4 regions of the Mesorhizobium sp. M7A.F.Ca.US.011.01.1.1 genome follow, and region 3 is predicted to be linked to each of the others. Evidence: predicted binding sites of a transcription regulator. Region 3 holds the regulator's gene; each other region holds the start of a gene.
What was found. The regulator LexA, encoded in region 3, represses DNA repair genes until DNA is damaged. The targets are predictions, from matches to a motif close to TGTTCNNNNTGTGTTCNG.
Positions count from the first base shown of each region.

Region 1: the regulator LexA is predicted to act here: its motif matches at 1,111-1,128, upstream of EOA13_RS23430 (ImuA family protein).
Region 2: the regulator LexA is predicted to act here: its motif matches at 2,674-2,691, upstream of EOA13_RS26120 (DNA recombination protein RmuC).
Region 4: the regulator LexA is predicted to act here: its motif matches at 1,742-1,759, upstream of EOA13_RS11110 (ATP-dependent helicase).

Region 1 covers NZ_RZRT01000030.1:13,953-17,582, reverse strand. Annotated here, with positions in the region: gene EOA13_RS23435 (DUF6504 family protein) at 1-404, opposite strand, end outside; gene EOA13_RS23430 (ImuA family protein) at 316-1,080, opposite strand; gene EOA13_RS23425 (hypothetical protein) at 1,644-2,300, shown strand; gene EOA13_RS23420 (hypothetical protein) at 2,405-2,602, shown strand; gene EOA13_RS23415 (hypothetical protein) at 3,104-3,316, opposite strand.
Region 2 covers NZ_RZRT01000037.1:23,218-26,847, reverse strand. Annotated here, with positions in the region: gene EOA13_RS26130 (cation diffusion facilitator family transporter) at 1-883, shown strand, start outside; gene EOA13_RS26125 (GFA family protein) at 945-1,349, shown strand; gene EOA13_RS26120 (DNA recombination protein RmuC) at 1,370-2,641, opposite strand; gene def (peptide deformylase) at 2,745-3,275, shown strand; gene EOA13_RS26110 (plasmid stabilization protein) at 3,391-3,630, shown strand, end outside.
Region 3 covers NZ_RZRT01000024.1:26,503-30,132, reverse strand. Annotated here, with positions in the region: partial or broken gene EOA13_RS20955 (ComEC/Rec2 family competence protein) at 1-1,141, shown strand, start outside; gene lexA (transcriptional repressor LexA) at 1,135-1,875, opposite strand; gene kynU (kynureninase) at 2,284-3,531, opposite strand; gene kynA (tryptophan 2,3-dioxygenase) at 3,614-3,630, opposite strand, start outside.
Region 4 covers NZ_RZRT01000007.1:58,101-61,730, forward strand. Annotated here, with positions in the region: gene EOA13_RS11110 (ATP-dependent helicase) at 1-1,664, opposite strand, end outside; gene EOA13_RS11115 (TM0106 family RecB-like putative nuclease) at 1,825-3,630, opposite strand, start outside.

The DNA of each region.
Region 1 (3,630 bases), on a different contig from region 3:
CCGAGACGCTCGACCATATCGGCCAGCATCAACTGTTCGCCGCCATGAAGGTGATCGGCGCCAGTGGTCTCCATGACCAATCCGTCCGGAGTATCCACAGCGGCGATGGGCGCATAGCGTCTCAACGCCCATAGCGCCAGCCGCTCCAATGCCTCCGCGTCGGCATCGGGCTCGGCGTCCATAACCGCCAGGCCCTGCACGAGGGCCTGTGCCTTCGTCGCGAGCATTCCGACGCGCAAGCCTGCTTCTATTGCCGCGCGATCCACCGCAGTCACCAGTCGACGGTTGCCTTGCCGCCCCACTGTCACCAAAGGCTTATCCGGTGGCGGCGAGACGTCGCCCAATTTCCTTCTGAGCCGGTCGGTCGACCAGTTTGGAAGGAAGAGCGAGACGACCCTTGGCATCACAAGCCTCCACTTCGATATCGAGTGTTTCCCCTCCACGAGATCTGATCAGTTCAAGTTGCCATCGCGCCCGGCCAACGCCGGGCACCGGCAGCGCTTGCGACGGCAACACGGAAACCCGCCAGCGGGTGACAGAGGCCGTCGGCTGCCCGAAATCGACGGCTTCGGTCTGGCGGCGCCAGCGGCGGATGGCGATGCCTATCGCGCCGGAGCCTTCCGATGCCAGTTGCAACCGGCGCGAGGCAGTCATGGACAGGCGCGCCACTTCCGCGACCACAGCTCCAAGCCCGACATGCCGCAGACCTTCCTCGAAGCAGGCGAGCAAGGATTTGTCGTCACCGGCTTCGACATAAACCACCCGGTCGGGATGCAGTCCGACCTGGGCGATTGCCGGCGCAAACAGATCCTGGCGCGTCACGCACCACAGCACCTTGCCTTGGGTCCTCGCTGCAATCCCGGCTGCAAAAAGCGACGCTGCGGCGCCATCGATCGCTCCATTGCCGCCGCCGGCAACTTCATGAAGTGCGCCAAGCGCCACACCCCCGCCTGGCAGATGACTGTCGATAGAGGAGATACCGAATGGGAGCACCGCTCTTTCGCGCGCATTACCGCCTTCGAGACGCGAAATGCGATTTCGAAGATCGGATATGGCAGCGTTTGGCGCCGATGCACTCATTTGTCCCCTGAACGCGAAATGCTAATGATATGTTCCTCATTTGTTCTCTTCCTAATGAAGAGTCAATGGCGTGGTGAGGTGGCGCTGCGGAAGAAATGTTTGTCGCGACCGCCCCCGGGACACCGGCAGAACCGTTTGCCAACAGACGAGGCGTCGAAGGCCACCTGTCCTGTTGGATGTTCGCGCCGGCGGCCGACGGCGCCCAAAAACGGCGTATACCGCAGTCCTGCGCGCGACAATGTCCGCAATTGCGGACATTGTCGCGCGCGGGATGGAGGAAATTCGCGCCGCCGCGGGCGGTTAACAGGACAGCCGTAGGAGCGTCAGCATAGCGCCGGCCGCAGGACGGGACGCGGGACCGACTGTCCCCGTCGGAGGGGTCCGCGTGTAGACCATCAGGAGTCTATTGACACCTTTGTTCTTATTTTGTTCACTACAGGGAGGATCGATACAGGAGGCGAACCATGGAACTTCGCTTGAACATTGAAGGGGCAACGCCCGAGGAACTGGCACGCGGGGTCGCGGCAGCCGAAGCAGTCTTCGCACGCGCCGGCATTACGGCTTTGCAAGGCGCGGAAGGTTTATTCGCGTTGGAAGGGTGGGATATCAAAGGCTTTCCGGAAGACGACCAGCCAACCGAGAACGAGGGCCAGGCTGCTTCGGCCTGGGAAGAAGCCGACGAGGCTGCGACAATTGCATGTTGTGCGGGCTGGCCGCAGGACAAAGTCCCGCACCATCAGGTCATGGAACTGATCGACGTTCCCCGCACGAGATTGCGAGCCGAGGCGCTTTCGGACACGTGGCCGGCGCGCAAGCAGCTCTATCCTGACGTCGTCAAACGGCTTGAGGTTACAGCCGGTCCGGACCGCCAGATCGATTTCGATATTGCCTTCGTTCTTGGTTGGGTGCCCGAGCGGCCGACGCAGGATCGGGTTGAGCCGCTTTCGGAAGATGGCGACCCTATCCCCTTCTTCACCAGCGACCTCGCCCAGGTTGAAGAAATGGCTCGCAAGGCGCTCAAGGGCTGGACGATCGAGATTGACCGGGATCCCTATGATGCCCACGTTTTTGATCCTGCAGCCAGCGAAGACGATGAAGAATTGCGCATGGCGGCATGGCGCGATTTCGACGGCTCCCTGCTTATGGAGAAGCCACCTGCAAATGCTGCAATTGCACTGACCCTGGCGATGATGCGCGGCCAGTCGATGCATTTCGAATAGACGGGTTACACGGCCATCGTCGATCGATCGTGCTTGGCCACTCCAAGTCGCACGCCGGATGGCCAAAAGCCCGACAAGCCCACACCGCATCCGAGGAGAGAACCATGTCAGAAAAACCACCCTATATGCCGACCGGCATTGGAATAGGCATGATGAGCGACGACTTAGCCAAGGTCGGCGTTCTGATATTCGAAACGGCGCAAGGGAACTTCGACTTCGCGGTCAATCTGCAGGCAGTCGATGTCCTCACCAAGGCAATCAATAAGATCGAGATGCATCTCCGCTCCGGCCGGACGCACTGAGTGTACGATGTGCCAGGTCAGAAAAAGCCGAAGCCAGGAGCTTCGGTAGATCACGCAGGGACGAGGCGTATCGTGGCGGGCGTCGCGAATCCGTTGTCAGTCGCCGAATGGCTCGGCTGGAGGAAACGCTCGGAAGCCAGTGCTCTCGCGCACAACTCGCGGCGCCGGGTTGACGGACTGCCGCTGCGATCGATCACGACTTGCTCACGCTGCATGCCGGCGGTAGTAAAAGACGCGCCCAATGGTGGGCCCGGCGATGTAGCGCTCTCCGCTAACATCGTTCCCGGATTTGGGAGGGCCGGCTAAGTCTTGGTCAACCAATTTCGACAGGACAGCCGTCAATCTGGATTGCCAGTTTGCCGTCCAACGCGACCGAAGTTCTTCGCCCGCTGGTTCGCGCCGGATCATCCCTCCGTCTCCTTCTGCGATGATCGCGACGCGTGGCGTGCGTCACCGCTCTTGCCCTCGACCCTGCCGTTATCCTGGCCAGCGAGCCCACACCTAGCTGCCGCCGCTTAGCGATCGCTCAAACCAGGTTGTCGTGTTGCCGTCGGGGTGCGTTACCCTGATCCATCCGCCAATGTCAGGCTCTTCGGCGTACGGGATGGTTACCGGTCCCCACATCTTCGCGGCTTCCACAACATTTTCGGCCTGAATCTCGGCACGTTCCACGACTCTGCCGTCGCGTATCAGCTCGACGGTGAAACTCTGCATAGGTCGCCTCCTGCCGCCACGACGATACCCCTATCGCTACCCGAGATGAAAAATCATGGCTGTTTCCCGCCAGAAGGAATCGCTTGCCAAGGTGCTGATGCAGGAAGGCGGCAATGTGCAGAATAGGGGCGCTTCGGCATTTTAAGGTTGGCCAGCCACCCACAGATAAAGAGGGAGACGCTTAGCGAGCAATCTCGAACGCGGCCTCCTTCGACTCGGAGAAAAGTATGCACCATCAAAGCCTGGGATCAAACACCTAGCCTGTCGAAAGCTGGCGGCCTTTTTAGCATCAGCTTGACGAGTTAATTGCCCCA
Region 2 (3,630 bases), on a different contig from region 3:
CGCCGCCTTTACCGGCAGTTCGGCGATGCTGTCGGAGGGCGTGCATTCGCTGGTCGATACCGGCAATGGCGGCCTGCTGCTGTACGGCATGCACCGTGCCGCCCGCCCGGCCGACCGGACGCATCCCCTCGGTCACGGCCGCGAACTCTACTTCTGGAGCTTCATCGTCGCGCTCCTCGTCTTCGCGCTGGGCGCAGGCGTGTCGTTCTACGAAGGCATGATCCATATCATGGCGCCGGAGCCGGTCGCCAACGGCAAGGTCAACTACATCGTTCTTGGCCTGTCCTTTCTGTTCGAGGGCAGCTCCTGGCTGGTCGCGCTGAGGGAGTTCCGCAAGCAGAAGGGTAAGCAAGGCTGGCTGCGGGCGGTGCAATCGAGCAAGGATCCGAGCGTCTACACCGTGCTGTTCGAGGACAGCGCAGCACTTCTCGGCCTGATCGTCGCATTCGCCGGCATCCTGGCGGCGGAACTGCTGGAGATGCCGGAGCTCGACGGCGCCGCCTCGATCGGCATTGGGCTGATCCTGGGCGCGACGGCGATCTTCCTGGCGCGCGAAAGCAAGGGCCTGCTGATCGGCGAGCCGGCCTCGCTCGAGGTCCAGAGACAGGTGCTGACGATCGCCCAGCAGGATCCGGCGGTACAGCGGGCGAACGGCGTCCTGACCGTCCATATGGGGCCGGCAGAGATCGTCGCCGGGCTCAGCATCGAGTTCGAGGACCATTTGACGGCGCCCGAGATCGAAGCTTGCGTCGAGCGCCTGGAGGCGCAGCTCAAGAAGGAGATGCCGGAGATCACGCGGCTGTTCGTCAAGCCGCAGACATCAGGCACCTGGGAGCAGCGGCGCAGGCTGATCGAGAACGCATCCGATCCGACCCTGGACTAGCGCCGCCCCATTGCCTCACGGCCATGCCCCGCTAGATTGACGGGACTTTGGAGGAACGAAGATGAGAATAGACGGCGGCTGTCATTGTGGCGCCATCACCTACGAGGCGGAGGTCGACCCGGAGAACACCGGAATCTGCCACTGCACCGATTGCCAACAACTGACCGGAACGGCTTTTCGCGTGACCGTGGGCGCGCCGGAAGGCCACTACCGGATCACCAAGGGTGCGCCAAAGGTCTATATCAAGACAGGATCGAGCGGCGACAAGCGCGCGCAGGGCTTTTGCGGCGAGTGCGGCTCGCATCTCTACGCGACATCGGTTGGCGACGGGCCGAAGGTTTATGGCATCCGGGTCGGCACGGCGCGGCAACGTGAACAGCTGGTCCCGAGACGGCAAAGCTGGCACCGCTCGGCGCTGCCCTGGTTGCCGGAATTCCCGGGTATGACGACCAAGGAAGAGCAGTAGGGCGGATCCGGCACCGCGCCTCAATCGTCGCCTTCGACGACCCTCAGCCTGAGCTGCCCGGTTTTCGAATCGGCAACGCGCGCGCCAGTATCGACCTTCGCGGCGGGAGCCCGTGACGCGGCGTCCGCGGCGGCATCGCCGTCGGGCTGCGCGCCGAATTCCAGCGCCTCGATCTTCTGGCCGCGCTTGGTGACCTTCGACGTCGAAACCAGGATGTCGTCGATATCCTTGGCCGATTGGCCGAAATGGACCTGCAGCTTGCGCACCCGCTCATCGACACGCGCGACATCCTCCATCAGCCGAATGACCTCGCCCTGGATCAGGTGCGCCTGTTCGCGCATGCGGGCATCCTTGAGGATCGCCTGGATGACCTGGATCGACAGCATCAGCAGCGACGGCGAGACGATGACGATTCGGGCACGGTGCGCCTTGTGGACGATCGCCTCGAAATTCTCGTGGATCTCGGCGAACACCGATTCCGAGGGCACGAACATGAAGGCAGTGTCCTGCGTCTCGCCCTGGATCAGGTATTTTTCCGAGATATCGCGGACATGGATCTCGATGTCGCGGCGAAAGGCCTGCGAGGCGGCCTTCTGCAGGTCGGCGCCGGCGGCGGCGCGGATGGCGTTCCAGGCCTCGAGCGGAAACTTGGCGTCGATGGCCAGCGACGGCGCGCCGTTCGGCATCTTCACCAGGCAGTCGGGACGGCTGCCGTTCGACAGCGTCGCCTGGAATTCATAGGCGCCATGCGGCAGGCCGTCGGCAACGATCGCCTCCATGCGCGACTGGCCGAAAGCACCGCGCGTCTGCTTGTTGGAGAGGATCGCCTGCAACTGCACGACCTGGCCGGCGAGCGACTGGATGTTGCCCTGCGCGACATCGATGATGGCCAGCCGCTCCTGCAATTTGGCCAGGCTCTCATGCGTCGATTTCGTCTGCTCGGTCATGGTCTGGCCGAGCCGGCCGGTCATGGCGTCGAGGCGCTGGCCGATCGATTGCGTCAGTTCCGCCTGCCGTGCGCCGAACACTTCGGCGATGGCGCCCATACGACCCTGCATTTCGGCCTGGCTTTGCAGAATGCCGGCCATCCGCGCCTCGGCATCGCGGGCATGATCGGCGGCTTCCGCGGCCGCCACGGCGCGCGCCTTCGCCGACCGCCACAATGCAATGACCAGCGCCACGAACAGGCCCAGAAACAGCAAAACGCCGAAGGCCAGCGCATGGCCGAGCGTGATGGTTGTGGCGCCAAGCCGGGCGACAGGCTCCGAAAGGATGGTGCTCAAATCATTCATGTGGACAGCATAGACGATTCGCCCCGATAGCACAGATCAAAACGTGAACGAGCCTGATGCCAACCGGTTGACGCTTTTCGCTGGAGGTCTTACGTGGAACCCCATGCCGATCAAGCCGCTCATCATCCTTCCCGACCCCATCCTGCGCCAGGTTTCTCAACCGGTGGAGCGTGTCGACGCGCCCCTGCGCAGATTAGCCGACGACATGCTGGCGACCATGTATGACGCACCGGGCATCGGTTTGGCGGCAATCCAGATCGGCGAGCCGCTGCGATTGCTGGTGATCGATCTCGCCAAGGAAGACGAGACGCCAGCGCCGCATGTCTTCATCAATCCGGAAATCCTGGAGAGCGCCGATGCGCGCTCCGTCTACGAGGAAGGCTGCCTGTCGATCCCGGATTATTACGCCGAGGTCGAACGCCCGGCCGCCGTACGGGTCAAATATCTCGACCGCGACGGCAAGCTGCAGGAGATGGAGGCCGAGGGCCTGATGGCCACCTGCCTGCAACACGAGATCGACCACCTCAATGGCGTCCTGTTCATCGACCACATCTCGAAGCTGAAGCGCGACATGGTGGTGAAGAAATTCAAGAAGCTCGCCAAGGACAAAGCGCCGGGCAAGCTGGCCGGATAGGGCATGCTCTGTCGGAGCACGGCCCCTCGATCAGCCTCGGCGGTTCAGCTTCACGAACCTTCGATTGAAAATACCGACTTGCTGTGATATCAGTGATATCACGCAGGAGGTGTCTATGGGTGACATGCTGATCCGTGGGATCAATCCGGAATTGAAACGGCGTCTCGAGGAAAGTGCGCGGCTGAACAGGCGCAGCCTTTCGGAGGAAGCGGTCGTCTTGATACAGAAGGGTTTTGCAACACAATTTGCTGGCGCCGAAAAAGTCGGCGATCGCCTCTATTCGCTCGTCGGCGATGATCGTTTCACAAACGACGAGATTCAGGAAATAGCGAGGTCGCGAAGTGAGGCCGATCGT
Region 3 (3,630 bases):
GGTCGGCCCGAGTTTTCAGATGTCGTTCGCCGCGACCGCGGCTCTGGTCGGCGCCTATGCCGGCTGGGCGGATCACCGCGCGGGAAGAGCAAGACCGCCGCCGCCAAAGCGATCCATGCCCGGTTTCCTGACGCGAAAATTCCTGCTGGCGGCAACCGGCCTTGCCATGACCTCGATCATCGCGGGAAGCGCGACGACGCTGTTTGCCATCTGGCATTTTCAGCGTGTCTCGCCGCTTAGCCTGTTTGCCAATCTCGCGGTTATGCCGATCGTCACCGTCGTCATGTTCCTGGCCGTCGCCAGCGCGCTGCTGATGCCTTTCGGATTGGATTGGCCGGCTCTCTACCTGATGGGTAAGGGCCTGACGATGATGATCGCCATATCCGGCTGGATCTCCGAGCGTTCGCCTGTCGACGGGGTCGGGCTGATTTCGCAACAGTCGGTCCTGTTGGTGGCAATTGCTTTGGTCATCGCGACGATGGCGACAACCTGGCTGCGGCTCGCTGCTCTGCCATTCGCGCTGGCAGGCTTGCTGACCGTCTCGGATACGCGCACGCCGGATGTGCTGATCTCGGAAGACGCCCGGCTGGTGGCGTTGCCGATCGGTGGCGGTGAGCTTGCCGTCAGCCGGGAGCGGCCGAACGAATTCACCGTCGACAACTGGAAACGCGCCCTGACATCAGAAACCATCGTCGTGCCAGAGGTGTTCGACAACAGCGATGGGCAATTCGATGTCGCGGATGCCGTTGATCTGCCGCTGGGATCCCCGTTCTATTGCTCCTCAGGCGTTTGCGTGGCCAGGCACATGTCCGGTGCGATCATTGCGTATGTCGAGGACCGCAAGGACACCTGGAAAGCCTGCGGCTTCGCCGAGCTGATCGTCATCAATGACGCCACCGCGTATGACGCCTGTCACAATCCGCTGGTCCTCGTCATCACCAAGCGGCAACTGGCTCGCAAAGGCAGTGCCGCGGTCTTCTTCGATCGCCAATCGGCGACCACGCCGGCGACGATCAGCTTCGCGGTGGACAGCCCATATCGGCCCTGGCACACGCAACGCAAATACTCTCGTGAGGCGAGGGGGCTGGCACCCTTCAAGAAACCGGAGAAGCCAGCGGCCAACCCACAGCCGCCTCAGTAGCGGCGGATCAGGCCGACGAGCTTGCCTTGCACCTTGACCCTGTCCGGGCCGAAAATACGGGTTTCATAGGCTGGATTGGCGGCTTCGAGAGCAATCGAAGCGCCCTTGCGGCGGAACCGCTTCAGCGTCGCTTCCTCTTCATCGACCAGCGCCACGATGATCTCGCCGGGGCTCGCCGTGTCGGCATTGCGGATGATGACGGTGTCGCCGTCGAAGATACCGGCCTCGATCATCGAGTCGCCCTTGACCTCCAGCGCATAGTGGGCGCCGCCCATGATCATGTCCGGCGGCACCGAGATCGAATGCGTCTGATGCTGGATGGCATCGATCGGCACACCGGCGGCGATACGGCCCATGACCGGGATCGACACGGCGGAGACCGCATCGTCATCATTGCCGGGCGAGGGCATCCGCGAAGGCGCCGGCTTGATCTGCCGGCCAAGGGCACCACCCTGACCGAGACTGCCCTGGATGACGCTTGGCGAAAACTTCTTTGCCGCGTTGAGGCCGGGCGCGATCGAGTCCGGCAATCGCAGCACTTCCAGCGCGCGTGCCCGGTTGGGCAACCGGCGAATAAAGCCGCGCTCCTCAAGTGCGGTGATCAGCCGATGAATCCCGGATTTGGAGGCAAGGTCGAGCGCCTCCTTCATCTCGTCGAAGGATGGCGGAATGCCGCTCTCCTTCAGGCGTTCATGGATGAACATCAGCAGTTCATGTTGCTTGCGCGTCAGCATGGCGGCCCCCAGGTTACCTGAAACCAGAATCGAAAAACAAACCCAGAACAAACCCTATCTGTTCCAGTTGTGTTCTGCAACCGTTTAAAGTTTAATGAATTTGTTAAGGCTGCTGAAATTATTTGGCGCTTGCCAGCGGGTCGCGATCACAGGCGCCAAGCACGGCGATGCGCCTGCTCACATTGAAATTATTATGGTTAATGACCTGTGGCTCATCCTCGACCCAAGGCTTGGCATTATCAGTCTATCGACCTCCACAAAGGACGATCAATCTTCGGGACGTTCGTTTGCCGTGAACGAAACGGAGCCAAAACGCCAACGTCTGTTGGCATTTGTGGCTGGAAATTCAGCTCTCCGTCATCTGCCAGGCAGTGAGGGCGGCGGCGGCGGATCGCGGGGATCGTTGCGTCAGGTAACGGCTTCCTTGACCGCGAAACGGCGGTCCTTCCATGCGCCCGTGCGCAGAATATCCTCCAGCACCTCAACCGCCAGCCACACATCTTTGTAGCCGACATAGAGCGGCGTGAAGCCGAAACGGATGGTCGATGGCGCACGAAAATCACCGATCACCCCGCGCTCGATCAGCGCCCGCATGATTTGATAGCCGTGATCGTGAAGGAACGACACCTGGCTGCCGCGCCTGGTCGCGTCGCGGGTGGTCTCCAGCGCGAGGCCATAGGCGCCGCACCTGGCTTCGACGAGCTGGATGAACAGTTCGGTCAGGGCGACGCTCTTCTTTCGCAATGCCGCCATGTCGACGTCGTCCCAGATCGCAAGCGCACCTTTGAGCGCCCGCATCGACAGGACCGGCTGCGTGCCGCACAGAAAGCGTCGGATGCCGGTGCCGGCCACATAGCCCCGTTCGAAGGCAAAGGGCCGTGCATGCCCCCACCAGCCGCTGAGTGGCTGGCTGATCTCGCCGTGATGGCGCTGGGCGGCATAGATGAAGGCTGGCGCGCCCGGACCGCCATTGAGGTATTTGTAGGTACAGCCGACAGCGAAATCGGCATTTGCGCGGTCGAGCTCGACCGGCAGAGCGCCCGCGGTGTGGCATAGATCCCAGACGATCAGCGCTCCGGCCGCATGAGCCTTGCGCGTCAGCGCCGCCATGTCGCGCAGTTCACCCGATTTGTAATTGACGTGGTTGACCAGCACCACCGCGACGTTTTCGTCGATCAGCTCTTCGATGGTCGGCGCGTCGACACCCGCGAGGCGCAGCAGGACGCCATCCCGGGTCGAGGCCACGCCTTCGGCGATGTACAGGTCGGTGGGAAAACTGTCACCTTCGGCGACGATGGCCGACCGACCGGGCCGCATCTCCATCGCCGCGTGCAGCACCTTGTAGATGTTGGTCGATGTCGTGTCGCAGACAACGGTCTGGCCGGCCGCGGCTCCTATCAGGCGTCCGAGCTGGTCGCCGAGTTCGATTGGCATCTCGAACCATCCGGCCGTGTTCCAAGCTCGGATGAGATCCTGGGCCCATTCTTGGGTCGCCGCCTGCTGCAGCTCGCTGAAAACGGCATGAGACGCTGCCCCCAGTGAATTGCCGTCGAGATAGATCATCCCCTCCGGCAGAATGAAACGGTCGCGCATGGCCCGCAGCGGATCCGTGGCATCCATCGCTTCGACTGCGGCGAGATCAGGAATTCCACTCATGGTCGGTCAGTCCCCGGTTGTTCGCGAAGGGTTTTCCGCCACAGCGCGTCCCCTCGATGTGCCTGTTCTCATTTCGATGATGTCAGAGCCGGGTGCGGA
Region 4 (3,630 bases), on a different contig from region 3:
TGGTTGAGCCCCGCAAAGCCCGCACCCAATGCCGCGATTGCATCCCTTACCGTCGGCGCATCCAAGAGGTCGCGCAGCACCCGGCAGAAAACGAGGCCGGCGGCGCCATCCTCGTTGAGGCCTTTCAATGATCCGCGGTAGGCTGCTATCGCATCGAGCGCGTCGCCGTAGCTTTTTGGTCGGCTCGTGCGCAAATGGCCGGCCAATGCTTCTCGTTCCGCCTTTTTCAACGGATACCGTTTCACCAAGTCGCAAAGCTTGACTATGTCGTCCACAAGCGCAGGCGGCCTGAAATTGGCTCGCGCCATTGCACATGTCTGCAGCGCATGGCGCAGCTTTTCAAAGGCACCACTCATGAAAATCTGAAGATCTTCAGCTGCACAAAAGGGCAAATCCTCGCTCGCCATCAAAACCTGATACGGGATAAGTTGCGCGCGTTTCCGGGAAAGAATCGCAAGCTTCGCATTTGGTCTGTTGCTGGCGAGGAAAGATCGCACTTCATCCATCACAGCATCGATGGATTCGACGAACCTATCGCTCCTCACGATTTGGACCTCTGCATCTGCCGTTTGCATCGCAACGACACGCTTATCTTCTCGACGCTTGTTGTTAACGATCAGCTTCTGTGACGCCGTTACAAGATTTCTGGGGCAACGATAATTTCGTTCCAGGATGTGGGTCGAAAATTCACGATCGAAATGTTGATCAGGTTGCAGGATGTAGTGGGGTGTCGCCCCCCGCCATTCGAAGATGGCTTGATCATCATCCCCCACGATCGTCAAGTCAGCCTTGTGCAGATCGACAATTTTTCGGACTAGGTTGAGGTCAAGCGGATTGATGTCCTGGAATTCATCGACGAGTACCTGTGTGTACCGCGAACCGCCGGTGGGAAAGCGATCCTCCGCAATCTGCCGGCGCAAATCCAGGAACGCGACATATTTCTGATCTTCCAGCGAAAAAAGAGCCTGCCCAATCATCGTCTGACAACTGTCGACCCAAAACGGCAGCACACCTTCGATAAAGGATTCAAGGCGCTTGTCGGCCAGTATCTCGCATTCGGCCAACTGGTCGATTAGATTTTGGATTTGCCAAAGCAAACCCAGACGCATGAGGTAATCCATCTGGTCGTGGGCGGCCCAAATGCTCGGAGCTTCATGGTCGAAGCCTAATGATTTCAGTCGTTCAATCAGGCCGTTCAGAACCTTGTCAACAACGTAGGGCTGCGCCTCCATGGCTTTCTCAATCCGAGGGAATTTGCGCCAGACGGGCTGCAACGTATTTCGCACGCAACCTGACTTTTCGAATTCACTTACCAGCAGGCGCGGGCTGTGATGATTGGCGCGTAGCCTTTTGAAGCCCCAGCCGTTCAGAGTCACCACTTCGACAGCACTCGCCATGAACGCGAAATCGGGGTTTGAAAGTCGTGCGCGTAGTTCGTCGCGGGCTGCACGGGTGAAAGTCACGACCAGGAACCGGCCCTTCGAATCCGCTCGGCGATAAAGCTCTGCACACCGCCATAAAAGAGATTGTGTCTTACCACTGCCGGCAGGAGCAAGGAGGCGCAAATTGCCCCCGGGGGCCTTACAGAACCGCTGCTGAAATTCGTCAAGTTGCTGATCCGAGACGTCAATTGGCCTGGTCGGAATAGCTTGTGCGTCAGTCATGTCAGTGTTCCCAAACTGAGGCGATGGTCTACAGAAGCTAATGATCTGTGCTTGCAGTCTGCCCCTTGGACCGCGGCGTGAGCAAGTTTCGAACACGGAGCACGACAGCGCGCAGTGCAAGCTTGTGCTGCGGCCCTGCTCGAATGCTGCGACCATGAGGTCAATGCTGATGCGTCATTGGCAACGGGATTTCCGAGCACAGCTCAAGATATCTGCAGAATGCATTGGCAAGCTGGATCTGGCGTGGCGTGCTGCATTCCGCTTCGAACACAGGCGGTGACGCTACCAGAATCGACAAACATTTGGCACGCGAAGTCGCAACGTTGAAGCGGTTTAGACTGTAAAGAAATTCCATCCCCCGTGGAGCATCTGCGTGAGTTGACGTCGTCATCGAATAAATCGCGATTGGCGCCTCCTGACCCTGAAACTTGTCGACCGTACCGACTCTGGCGCCGAGCAGGCGCTGCTGGATTTCGAAAACCTGCGCGTTGTAGGGCGTGATGATCAGGATATCGTTGAGGGTGATGGCCGCTTCTTTGCCATCCCGATCTATCCAATGTGTATCCGACCGCAGCACGTGATCGACAAGACGATGAATGGCGTCAGCCTCTTCAGGTGAGGAATTCTGATTTCCACGGTGGGTGATAGGGAGGTACCGTAGGCCGGAACCGCTTATCGGACCAGTGGAGATGACCTGGCCCTCAAGTCCCGGTCTCGACGTCAGCTTGCCCTCATAGAACAGTTCCGAAGTGAATGCGCAGAGGTCCGGATGGAGTCGCCAGGTCTCTTCGAGAAAGAGGCCCTGGCCAGCATCGATAGTTTTATCGCCATGAAGGATATGGTTGAGGGCAGACACGTCGGTTCCATCCGGGTGACTTCCCTGCATCGGCTGATCCAGCTGCTGAGGATCGCCAAGCAGCACGACCGTGTGGGCTGCCTGCGAAACCGCCAGCACATTTGCCAGGGACATCTGAGCGGCTTCGTCCACGACGAGAACGTCGACCGATGCGAACGCATCGGCACGTGACCAGAGAAAGCTTGTTCCCCCCGCGACTTTGCAGGGTCCGCTCAACGCGCCATACACGTCGGCATTAGTCTTTGCGAAAACCAAGCGATGCTGATTGGATTCCATCTCCTTCGGCTTTAAGATGCACGTCAGGTCGACGCCAAGTTCGTCGGCCGCTTCAATGACCTTGTCGACCAGATTCCTGATGACCTTGTGGCTGTTGGCGGTGATCCCGACAGTCTTACCGTCGCGAACAAGCGCGCATACCATCCGCGCGCCAGTGAACGATTTTCCGGTGCCGGGAGGGCCTTGTATTGGGAAGATGCCGCCATCGAAGAGCGTGGCAACCCGCATCGCTGCGGCCAGGCTTGTCTCCCCATCAATCTTGATCGGCTCACCCCGGAGGCGGGGGGCCAGGCGCAGCAGCAGATCGCGCGCCGCACAAAATGGCCCATCGCCAGCCAGCCCGTGGTCCACCACGTATTCGCCGATCCGCACGAGGGAATTGGCCTGTTCATCAGAGCCGAAAGTCTTGGAGCCGTAGATCGCCTGGGGATGCACACCAACGGACTTGCCCGTCTTTTTGATGTCGATCGTACGGTTCTGCTGCGATACGGCAACGGTGGTTCCAATCTTGTCGCCGCCGACGTTGTGCAGGTCGTCCTCGACGCGAATGTCTGTTTCCTGCGGAATGAATGAATAGCGGTGCGTCGGCAGCTTTCCGGCCCCAGGGACCTCGCCGACGAAGGTGACGCCCGACAGGCCGCTGCGTTCGTCCATCAACTCTTCGGCCGACAGATCGCGAAGGCGAAAGAACTCCCACCAAGTCGCCTTTGCCTCGCGCCGATGCCAATCGAGAATGTTGGCGAGTATCCATCGCGCTTGCTGGTCATGGTCGCGTTCCTCCGGATCGGCCGATACGCCTGCCGTTAGTCGCTCAATCAGCGGGCCGATCTTTGC